2 regions of the Rhizobacter sp. P3_C12 genome follow, and region 1 is predicted to be linked to the other one. Evidence: riboswitches for the same ligand, from Rfam matches in the RefSeq annotation. Region 1 holds a riboswitch; the other holds the start of a gene.
The links. Region 1 has a riboswitch for S-adenosylhomocysteine ahead of metH (methionine synthase). Riboswitches for the same ligand answer to the same signal wherever they lie in the genome.

Region 1 (5,838 bases):
CACGTCGCCGCCGAAGAAGCGGGTGCGCGTGCGGTCGGCGGTGTTCGGGCCGGCGTACCAGCTCAGCCCGGTGAACACCTTGGCGAGGCCGGCGATGTCGTCGTGCGTGTAGGTCTCGGGGTTGCCGCTCTTCACCGTGCCATCGGGGTTCAGCTGGTAGAGGCCGATCGAGAACAGCTGCATGATCTCGCGCGCATAGTTCTCGTCCGGCACGCGGCCGGTCTTCGCGTCTTCCTTCTGGTTGCGCAGGCTGGTCAGGTAGGCGCCCATCATCGGGTGCATCGTGATCGCCCCGAGCAGGTCGCGGTAGTTGCCGAACGCATGCTGGCCCAGCACGTCGTAGTAGTCGGCCACGCCGCGCGGCAGGTTGCTCAGGGTCGAATCGACGAACGACACCACGAAGATCTGCGACAGCACGTAGGCCGCGCGCTGGCGCAGCTGGTCGTCGCCGGTGATCGCCTGCGTCCAGTACGACTCCATGAAGTTGCTGGAGGTGACGTTGGTGCCGGCCGCCGCCGCGGCATTCATCGCCGCGGTCATGTAGTCGCGGTGCCGCTTCTGCGGCTTGGCCATCTGCTGCTCGAGCCAGCGCCGGTAGCCGACCTGCGCGAGCTGGTCGATGTCGGCCGCGGTCGGGCCGTAGGTCGCCTGGGTCAGGAAGCGCGCAGCCGCCTCCTTGGTCGGCGGCGGGCCGCTGTCGGCCGCGCTCTCTTCGTCGTTCTTGTTGCCGCCGCACGCGGCCAGCAGGCTGATCAACAGCGCACCGGCCCACAGGCGGGAGGTCTTGCGGATGGCGAATGTCGGTGGAAGCGATATCACTTCAGTCTCCCTCGGTGCGGTGCGTACGACCTGATACGGGTCGTTTGCGTGCAGGAGACATACCAGCGACATCGTCGGACACCGCCTACAGGGTGTCGGCTGGAAAAGCGCCCATCCTTGGCAGATGGACCGGGCTATCTGGCGTCGAGGTGTGTGCCGGGCTGACGTGAACGGTCGGCGATGCGTTCGGATGCTTCGGATGTAACGAACGGCAACCTGCGTTGCCGCGGCCTCGTCATCCCTCGGTCACAACAGCGCCGACAGCGAACGCTTCACCAGCGACGCATCCTGGCCGCTGCGCGCGGACCAATCCTGCAGCTGGTCGTCGCCGATCTTGCCGACGTTGAAGTACGTCGCCTCGGGGTGCGCGAGGTAGAAGCCGCTGACGCTGGCGGCCGGCGTCATCGCGAGGCTTTCGGTGAGCGCCATGCCGATGTCGGCGCACTGCAGCACGCGGAACATCTCGGCCTTCACCGTGTGGTCCGGGCACGCGGGGTAGCCGGGCGCAGGGCGGATGCCGCGGTACTTCTCGGCGATCAGCTCGTCGTTGCGCAGCGATTCATCGGCCGCATAGCCCCAGAACTCGGTGCGCACGCGCTGGTGCATGCGCTCGGCGAAGGCCTCGGCCAGGCGGTCGGCCAGCGCCTTGAACATGATCGCGCTGTAGTCGTCGAGGTCGTCGAGGAACTGCTTCTCCTTCTTCTCGGTACCGATGCCCGAGGTCACCGCGAACAGGCCGATGTGGTCCGCCACGCCGGAGCCCTTGGGCGCGATGAAATCGGCGAGGCAGCGGTTCGGGCGGCGCTTCTTTTGCCCGTTCTCGTCGATCACCGGCCGCTCTGTCTGCATGCGCAGCCCGTGCCACGTCATCAGCACCTCGCTGCGCGTCTCGTCGGTGTAGATCTCGATGTCGTCGTCGTTGACGGTGTTGGCCGGGTACAGCCCGATCACGCCGTTGGCCGTCAGCCAGCGGCCTTCGATCAGGCGCTTCAGCATGCGCTGGCCGTCGCTCAGCACGCGGCGCGCCGATTCGCCGACGATGTCATCGGTGAGGATCGCGGGGTAGGGCCCGGCCAGGTCCCAGGTCTGGAAGAACGGGGCCCAGTCGATGCACTGCGCGATCTCGGCCAGGTCCTGATTGCGGAACACGCGGCGGCCGGTGAACTTCGGTGCCGTCGGCACATGGCCGGTCCAGTCGATCGGCGTCTTGTTGGCACGCGCCTGCGCCAGCGACACCAGCGGCGTGGCCTTCTTGTTCGCATGCTGCTCGCGCACGCGCAGGTAGTCGGCATTCAGCTCGGCGATGTAGGCGGTGGCCTTCTCGTCGCTCAGCAGGTCGCTGCAGACGCTGACCGAGCGGCTCGCATCGGGCACATAGACCACCGGCCCGTCGTAGTGCGGCGAGATCTTCACGGCCGTGTGCACGCGGCTGGTGGTGGCGCCGCCGATCAGCAGCGGGATCTTCTTGATGCGGAAGTGCTCGTCGCGCTGCATCTCGGCGGCGACGTACTGCATCTCCTCGAGGCTCGGCGTGATCAGCCCGGACAGCCCGATGATGTCGGCGCCCTCGACCTTGGCGCGCGCGAGGATGTCCTGGCAGGGCACCATCACGCCCATGTTGACGACCTCGAAGTTGTTGCACTGGAGCACGACGGTGACGATGTTCTTGCCGATGTCGTGCACGTCGCCCTTCACGGTGGCGATCACGATCTTGCCCTTGGCCTTGGCCTCGCCGCCGGCCTCGACCAGCAGCCGCTTCTCTTCCTCGATGTAGGGCAGCAGGTGGGCCACCGCCTGCTTCATCACGCGCGCGCTCTTGACCACCTGCGGCAGGAACATCTTGCCCTGGCCGAACAGGTCGCCGACGACGTTCATGCCATCCATCAGCGGGCCTTCGATCACGTGCAGCGGGCGGCCGCCGCCGGCCTTGATCTGCTGGTACACCTCTTCGGTGTCCTCGGTGATGAAGTCGTTGATGCCGTGCACCAGCGCGTGGCTCAGGCGCTCGCGCACCGGCTTGGCACGCCACGCGAGCTTGGCGCTGTCGTCCTTCGCGGCGCCCTTGGCGGTCTCGGCGATCTCGATCAATCGCTCGCCGGCATCGGGACGGCGGTTCAGCACCACATCCTCGACGCGCTCGCGCAGCTGCGGCTCGAGGTCGTCGTACACGCCCACCATGCCGGCGTTGACGATGCCCATGTCCATGCCGGCCTGGATCGCGTGGTACAGGAACACGGTGTGGATGGCCTCGCGCACCGGCTCGTTGCCGCGGAAGCTGAAGCTCACGTTCGAGACGCCGCCCGACACCTTGGCGCCCGGCAGGTTCTGCTTGATCCAGCGCGTCGCGTTGATGAAGTCGACCGCGTAGTTGTCGTGCTCCTCGATGCCGGTCGCGATCGCGAAGATGTTCGGGTCGAAGATGATGTCTTCCGGCGGGAAGCCGACCTCGTCGACCAGCATCCGGTAGGCGCGCTCGCAGATCTCGACCTTGCGCTCGAAGGTGTCGGCCTGGCCCTTCTCGTCGAAGGCCATCACCACGGCCGCCGCGCCGTAGCGGCGCACCAGCTTCGCCTGGTGGATGAAGGGCTCGACGCCCTCCTTCATCGAGATCGAGTTGACGATGCCCTTGCCCTGGATGCACTTCAGGCCGGCCTCGATGACCTCCCACTTCGAGCTGTCGATCATGATCGGCACGCGCGCGATCTCGGGCTCGCTCGCGATCAGGTTCAGGAAGCGCACCATCGCCGCCTTGCTGTCGAGCATCGCCTCGTCCATGTTGATGTCGATCACCTGGGCGCCGTTCTCGACCTGCTGGCGCGCCACGCTCAGCGCCTGCTCGAACTCGCCGTTCAGGATCATCCGCGCGAAGGCCTTCGAGCCGGTCACGTTGGTGCGCTCGCCGATGTTGACGAACAGGCTGCCCTGTCCGATGAGCACCGGCTCCAGCCCCGACAGCTTCATCGGCGGAACGGGGCGGGCGGCAGAGGGTGTGGAGGCGGTCATGGCGGGTCGGCTGGCACCGCCCCGGAGCTCACCCGGGGCGCATGCGGATTCATCATGCGAGGGGTGAGCGTGGTTGCAAGCTTCCAAGCCTGGCGGCAGCCCGATGGGCCGCCGTCGCAACGCTCCTTGGAGAGGCGCATTTTATGCGGGCAACCCCGGTGAGCGCCTTGGTTACAACTCGGCAAACCCCTGATGCGGTCGTGGTGCACGGAGCGTGTCCAATCCGGGATCCACGACTGGACTGCTTCTGCCGTGAACAACAACACACGATTCCTCGCTCGCTCTTCCGTTGCCGCGGCTGCCATCGCGGCTGCACTGCTCGTTGCCTGCGGCGCACCGCCGGTCAGGCCGCTGCCGGCGCCGGCGCCCTCGGTGCCCGGTTCCGCACCGGGCCCGGTCTACGGCCAGGCGGCCTCCGGTGTGGCGCGCAGCTGGTCGCCGCAGATGGAGGCGGTCGAGCGGCAGCTGGCCGCCAGCCTGAACGGCACGCCGATGGCGCTGGCGCGCACGACCGACGAACGCCTGTGGCTCACGCTGCCGGGCGATGTCGCCTTCGAGCCGAACCGCTCGGCGCTGAAGCCGGTGGCCACCGGGCTGCTCGACAAGGTGGCGGGGGTGCTGCGCAGCCAGCCGCAGCTGGAGCTGCGCATCGTCGGCCACACCGACAGCAAGGGCTCGGCGGCCGGCAACGATGCGCTGTCGCTGGACCGCGCGGCGAGTGCGCGCGACTGGCTGGTGGCACGCGGCCTGTCGCCGGTGAAGATCGGCGTGGCCGGCCGCGGCTYGCGCGACCCGGTCGGCAGCAACGACGACGAGGCCGGCCGCGCGGCGAACCGGCGCGTGGAGATCCTGATCGGCGAGCGGGCGGTGCGATCGGGAAGCAAGTAGYCCGGATGCCAATCCGGGTTTCGTGAATCACCGATCCCGGATTGGCATCCGGGCTACGCGGCCATGAGCCCCGAGAACAGCGGGTCGTGACGCGACCTGGGGCGATAGTTCCCGACCCGCTTCGCGATCTCGGCGATGTGCGCCGGCGTCGTGCCGCAGCAACCGCCGGCGATGTTCAGGAAGCCGGCGCGCGCGAACTCCTCGACCAGGCTGCCGGTGATCTCCGGCGTCTCGTCGAAGCCGGTGTCGCTCATCGGGTTCGGCAGGCCAGCGTTCGGGTAGCAGCTGATGAAGGTGTCGCCGGCCACCTTGGCCAGCTCCTCGATGTACGGCCGCATCAGCGTCGCGCCGAGCGCGCAGTTCAGCCCGATCGCGATCGGCCGCGCGTGGCGCACGCTGTGCCAGAACGCGCTGACCGTCTGCCCCGACAGGATGCGCCCCGACGCGTCGGTCACCGTGCCGGAGATGATCACCGGCAGCCGCTCGCCGGTGTCTTCCATCAGTTCGTCGAGCGCGAAGATCGCGGCCTTCGCGTTCAGCGTGTCGAAGATCGTCTCCACCAGGAACAGGTCGCAGCCGCCTTCGAGCAGCCCCGCCGCCTGCTCGTAGTACGCGGCACGCAGTTCGTCGAAGCTCACGTTGCGCGCGGCGGGGTCGTTCACGTCCGGGCTGATGCTCGCGGTGCGCGGCGTCGGGCCGAGGGCGCCGGCCACGAAGCGCGGCTTGTCGGGCGTGGCGTACTTGTCGCAGGCCTCGCGCGCGAGCCGCGCGGCCACCACGTTCATCTCGCGCGCCACCTCGCCCAGCCCGTAGTCGTCCTGCGCGACGCTGGTCGCGCCGAAGGTGTTGGTCTCGATCAGGTCGGCGCCGGCCGCGAGGTACTGCTCATGGATCTCGCGGATCACGTCGGGCCGCGTGAACTGCAGCAGCTCGTTGTTGCCCTTCAGGTCCTTCGGGTGGTCGGCGAAGCGCTCGCCGCGGTAGTCGGCCTCGCCGAGCTTGTAGCGCTGGATCATCGTGCCCATCGCGCCATCGAGCACCACGATGCGTTGCGAGAGGATCTGCGGCAGGGCCGCGCCACGGGTGTAGACGGGAGCGTTCATCGTGCGATTGTAGGAAACCGCCGCA
Region 2 (5,838 bases), on a different contig from region 1:
TTGAGCCCGCCACGCGACACGAAGCGCAGCTCCGCGTCGTCGGTGATCTCGAGCTCGCAGCCTTCCGGCACGTCCTCGCCGGCCTTCTTGGGAACAGCCCAGCCCTTGGGGCCGAGCCAGCGGACGGCGCCTCGCTCGATCAGCCGTTGGGCGGCCGATCGGGTGGGCGCCAGCCCCGCGGAGACGAGCAGCTGGTCGATGCGCATGGGTCGGATCAGTAGCGGTAGGTGTCGGGCTTGTACGGGCCTTGCTTGGGCACGCCGATGTACGCGGCCTGCTCGTCCGTCAGCTCGGTCAGCATCGCGCCGACCTTCTTCAGGTGCAGGCGGGCGACCTTCTCGTCGAGGTGCTTGGGCAGCACGTAGACCTGGCCGACTTCGTACTTCTCGGGCCGCGTGAACAGCTCGATCTGCGCGATCGTCTGGTTGGCGAAGCTCGAGCTCATCACGAAGCTCGGGTGGCCGGTGCCGCAGCCGAGGTTCACGAGGCGGCCCTTGGCCAGCAGGATGATGCGTTTTCCATCCGGGAAGATCACGTGGTCGACCTGCGGCTTGATCTCTTCCCACTCGTACTTCTCGATCGCCGCGATGTCGATCTCGTTGTCGAAGTGGCCGATGTTGCAGACGATCGCCTGGTCCTTCATCGCGGCCATGTGCTCATGGCGGATCACGCCCTTGTTGCCGGTGGTCGTCACGAAGATGTCGGCCTTGTCGGCGGCGTACTCCATCGTCACGACCTTGTAGCCTTCCATCGCGGCCTGCAGCGCGTTGATCGGGTCGATCTCGGTCACCCACACCTGGGCGCTCAGCGCACGCAGCGCCTGGGCCGAGCCCTTGCCCACGTCGCCATAGCCGGCCACGCAGGCCACCTTGCCGGCGATCATCACGTCGGTGGCGCGCTTGATGCCGTCGACCAGCGATTCGCGGCAGCCGTACAGGTTGTCGAACTTGCTCTTCGTGACCGAGTCGTTCACGTTGATCGCGCGGAACAGCAGCGTGCCCTTCGCGCTCATTTCCTTCAGGCGGTGCACGCCGGTGGTGGTCTCTTCGGTCACGCCCTGGATCTGCGCGCTCTTGCGGGTGTACCAGGTCGGGTCCTGCGCGAGCTTGGCCTTGATGCTCGCGAACAGGCAGGTCTCTTCCTCGCTGCCGGGCTTGTCGAGCACGCTGATGTCCTTCTCGGCGCGCTGGCCCAGGTGCATCAGCAGCGTGGCGTCGCCGCCGTCGTCGAGGATCATGTTCGGGCCTTCGCCTTCGCTGCCCTTCGGGCCGAAGTCGAAGATGCGGTGGGTGTAGTCCCAGTAGTCGACCAAGTTCTCGCCCTTGTAGGCGAAGACGGGGGTGCCCTTCTCGACCAGCGCCGCGGCGGCGTGGTCCTGCGTCGAGAAGATGTTGCACGAGGCCCAGCGCACCTGGGCGCCGAGTGCCTGCAGCGTCTCGACCAGCACGGCGGTCTGGATCGTCATGTGCAGCGAGCCGGTGACGCGCGCGCCCTTCAGCGGCTGCGTCTTCGCGAATTCCTCGCGGATGGCCATCAGGCCGGGCATCTCGGTCTCGGCGATGCGGATCTCCTTGCGGCCCCAGGCGGCAAGCGAGATGTCGGCGATGGCGTGGTCTTGGGAAGGCTTGAGAACAGCGTTCATGTCGGGCTCCAGTCGTTCAGGGAACCCGCACGCAGTCGGCAAAGGGGGGATGTCATGACTCACCCACGAGGGACCATCGTGCGGGTGAGCGCGGTTGCATTTGAATTCCCGAGCCTGGGGCGGCTGTCGTGACGACAACCGGCCTTGCAACGCTCCTCGGAAAGTGCAGGGATTGTAGTCGCCGGATCGGGCGGATTCCAGTGCGTTGCGTGCGTTTTGGCCGCGGGTCGTGCAAGACTGCGGGGCATGTCCCTCGCCCCGCGCCGTCCTCGCCCCCTTTCAGAACTGAGCCCCGAACTGGCCCGCAGCGTGCGCGGCGTGCTGACCGACATCGACGACACGCTGACGCGCGACGGCGCGATCGAGCCCGAGGCGCTGGCCGCCTTGCAGGCGCTGCGCGACGCCGGGCTGCCGGTGATCGCGATCACCGGCCGGCCGATGGGCTGGAGCGAGCCGTTCGCGCGCGACTGGCCGATCGACGCGATCGTCGCGGAGAACGGCGCGGTCGCGCTGTTCCGCGATGCGACGGGCCGTCTGCAGATCGAGTACGCGCAAGACGAGGACACCCGCGCCCGCAACACGCTGCGCCTGCGGCGCACCGCACAGCGCGTGCTCGACGAGGTGCCCGGCACGGCGCTCGCGCAGGACAGCGCCGGCCGCGTCACCGACATCGCCGTCGACCACAGCGAGTTCGCCCACCTGACGCAGCCGCAGATTGACGCGGTGCTGCAGGTGATGCGCAGCGAGGGCATGAACGCCACCGTCAGCTCGATCCACATCAACGGCTGGTACGGCGAGCACGACAAGCTGAGCGGCGCGCGCTGGATCGTGCAACGGTTGCTCGGGCGTTCGCTCGATGCCGAGACCCCCGCCTGGGCCTACGTCGGCGATTCGACGAACGACCAGGCGATGTTCGGGCACTTCCCGGTCAGCGTGGGGGTCGCGAACCTGATGCAGTTCGCGGATCGGTTGCACACATGGCCGGCGTACCTGACCCTCGGGGAGCGGGGCAAGGGATTCGCGGAGGTGGCCCAGACGCTGCGCGCAACTCAAGACAGCGCCCGCAACTTCCCTTCCTCGTTGCCGTAGTTCACCACTCGCTGCCCGAACTCGTACAGCCAAGCGGCTGCGTGCTCCGAGTTCTCGCCGAAATCGCCGTCCACGAGAGACCGTCTGACCTGCTTGAACAGTGTCATGGCCTTGCCTTGGTCTTCCAGGCTCAAATTCGGTTGTTCCCGCATCGCCACAACAGCGTGAGCGAGAACCTGCAATCGCTCCTGAGGGCCCAGATCGCGGCGGTGCCTCATCACGTGCGCGCAAAGCCGAAGTTGCTGACGAGCTCCGTATTTCGGACCGACGTCTTCTCTGGAGCCTTGCAACAAGGCAACCAGATCGGCAGCACTCGCGTCCTTCAAATTCTGCACTTTGAAAACGGCACCTCGGAGAAACTCAATCCGGCGCTTTTTGATGCTGGGAGTGGCCTCCTTCGGCTCCAACTCCCCATCGCGGGACCCGTATTGCGGGAACGGCCCCACCACGACAGTGGTCCGAGCGGTGCCACGCTCATCCAAATCTTTCGCAAGGCTTGTGCTCCAGCCGCTCAGCGACTCGGCAAGTGCAGCGATGTCCTTGTTGCTCGGGTATCTCGTTTCGAGCGCCAGACACCGGCTTGAGAACTCACGCAAGAAAACCTGGTCGCCGTCGAGGAACTCCGCCCCCAGATTGACCGCAAAAGTCGCCATCCGGAGGTGGCTCAGCACGTCATCCTGGGACAAGCGTGTGTTCCGTCCGCCATCAAGCAACGCCCAAGCGCACTCACGGAATGTTTCGCGATTCTCGGAGCATGCCTTCGAGTCGAAGACATGCCCTCCACGCTGGAGGCGATCGCGCGCAAGGTTGGAGAATTGTTGCGGCGGAGATTGGGACCCTCGCTTTGCCCTGCCGACTACTTGGTCGGATGTCTTTCGCACCGGCGAAGTCTCCTCATCGGCAGAAGACTCCGCGAACGAGAGTTTTGCCTCGCTCGTCTTCTTGCGGGCGTTCTGGCGGATTTCTATTGTCCGTCGCCCAATTCCGTTGGGAGGCTGATCTTCACCGTCAGAATCACTCACTCTCTCTGTATATCCATTCTTCTGTACAAGAAGTCGGAATCGCTCTTTCACTTTCAACATGACCTGCAGCCTCAATGGGATGGAGTTGTTGGGTGACCATGCCGCACCAGAGAGTTCCGCTTCCCCACCCCTGACGGATCACCCCAGCCGCGCCGCCCGCTGCCCCGCCAGCCGCGCCAGCATCCACCCCGGGTACTCCGCCGGCAGCGCGCTGACCTGGTCCAGCGCCGCCAACTCGTCGGCGTTCAGCTTCAAGGCCGTCGCCGCGATGTTGTCGTCCAGCTGCTCGACTCGCTTGGCCCCGATGATCACGCTGCTGACGGCCGGCTGGTGCAGCACCCAGGCCAGCGCGACCCGCGCCACCGACACGCCGTGCGCCTCGGCGATGCCGCGCATCACGCCGATGCAATCGTCGGCACGCGCCCGATTCACCGGCGGGAAATCGAAGGTGGTGCGCCGGCTGCCCTGCTCGGCACCCTGGCCGTCGCGCCCGTACTTGCCGCTCAGCAGGCCGCCGGCCAGCGGGCTCCACACCAGCAGCCCGACCTGCTCGCTGCGCAGCATCGGCACGATCTCGCGCTCCAGGTCGCGCCCGGCGATCGTGTAGTAGGCCTGCAGCGATTCGAAGCGCGCCTTGCCGTCGCGCTCGGCAATGCCCAGCGCCTTCGCGATCTGCCACGCCGCCCAGTTCGACACGCCCACATAGCGCACATGCCCCTGCTGCACCAGCGTGTCCATCGCGTGCACCGCCTCGTCGATCGGCGTCGACGGGTCGAAGCCGTGGATCTGGTACAGGTCGATGTGCTCCAGCTGCAGGCGCTTCAGGCTCGCCTTCACGCCGTCCATGATGTGAAAGCGCGACATGCCCGACGAATTGACGCCCTTGGCGCCGGTCTCGCCGAACACCTTGGTGGCGACGACCACCTTGTCGCGCGGCACCTTCAGGTTGCGCAGCGCCTGGCCGGTGATCTGCTCCGACAGCCCTTCGGAATAGACGTCGGCGGTGTCGATGAAGTTGATGCCGGCATCGAGCGCGCGGCCCACCAGCGCATCGGCCTCGTCCTGCTGCAGCTTGCCGATCTGGCTCCAGATGCCACCGGTCCCACCGAAGGTCATCGTGCCCAGGCACAGCTCCGAAACGAACAGGCCGGTGCGGCCCAGCTTGCGATGTTGCATGTCCAGCTCCTTGTGACGTTGCCCCGGGGAGCGGGGCCAGGGCGGCAGTGTCCCGCCGCGGGCCGCCGCCGCGCCAGCACGTTCCTGCAGAGTTCTTGCCCATTTCTCCAGACCACGGCGACCGGCGATGCACGGCCGCGTGGACGGCGCTAAGCTGCGACGCACCCGATCCTCCACGCACGATTCCCACGCACCTGACGACGCCATGGACGACCCCCTCGAACTCGACGACGCCCGCCGCTCGCTGGTGGGCCTGCTGAACCGCGCGACCGACGGCACCGAAGGCGTCGTGCAGACGCCGGTGCCCGGCCTCATCGTCTACCGCATCGCGAACCCGGGCGGGCCGAAGCACCATGTCTACGAGCCGGCACTGGCGCTGATCGCCCAGGGCTCCAAGCAGGTGATGGTCGGCGACGACATCCACACCTACGACGCACTGCACTACCTGGTGACCTCGGTCGACCTGCCGGTGGTCGGCCAGGTGCGCGTCGCGAGCGACACGCTGCCCTACCTGGGCCTGCGGCTGTCGCTGGACATCGCCGAGATCGGCGAGCTGATCCGCGACGAACGCCTGCCCGCCGCCGCGCACGCCGGGCCGGCGCGCGGCATCTACGTGAACCGCATCGCGCTGCCGGTGCTCGAGCCGGTGCTGCGGCTGCTGAAGCTGCTCGAGGCGCCGGCCGACATCGCGATCGTCGCGCCGCTGGTCAAGCGCGAGATCCTGTACCGGCTGCTGATGAACGGCGAAGGCGCGCGGCTGCGCCAACTCGCGCTGCAGGACAGCCACACGCAGCGCATCGCGAAGGCGATCGCGCGGCTGCGCACGAACTTCACGCACGCGCTGCGCATCGACGAGATCGCGCGCGACGTGCACATGAGCGTGTCGTCGTTCCACCACCACTTCAAGGC

Region 2: linked by a shared signal. The riboswitch ahead of ahcY (adenosylhomocysteinase) and the one ahead of metH (methionine synthase) in region 1 are both predicted to bind S-adenosylhomocysteine.

The regions. Positions count from the first base shown of each region.
Region 1 covers NZ_JBFUGW010000024.1:2,600-8,437, forward strand. The annotation lists gene AC1DXV_RS06430 (DUF1800 domain-containing protein) at 1-819, opposite strand, end outside; gene metH (methionine synthase) at 1,066-3,780, opposite strand; S-adenosyl-L-homocysteine riboswitch at 3,881-3,956, opposite strand; gene AC1DXV_RS06440 (OmpA family protein) at 4,075-4,710, shown strand; gene AC1DXV_RS06445 (homocysteine S-methyltransferase family protein) at 4,764-5,813, opposite strand.
Region 2 covers NZ_JBFUGW010000054.1:20,103-25,940, forward strand. The annotation lists gene AC1DXV_RS11465 (TlyA family RNA methyltransferase) at 1-206, opposite strand, end outside; gene ahcY (adenosylhomocysteinase) at 215-1,642, opposite strand; S-adenosyl-L-homocysteine riboswitch at 1,722-1,806, opposite strand; gene AC1DXV_RS11475 (HAD-IIB family hydrolase) at 1,889-2,731, shown strand; gene AC1DXV_RS11480 (hypothetical protein) at 2,692-3,813, opposite strand; gene AC1DXV_RS11485 (aldo/keto reductase) at 3,892-4,929, opposite strand; gene AC1DXV_RS11490 (AraC family transcriptional regulator) at 5,135-5,838, shown strand, end outside.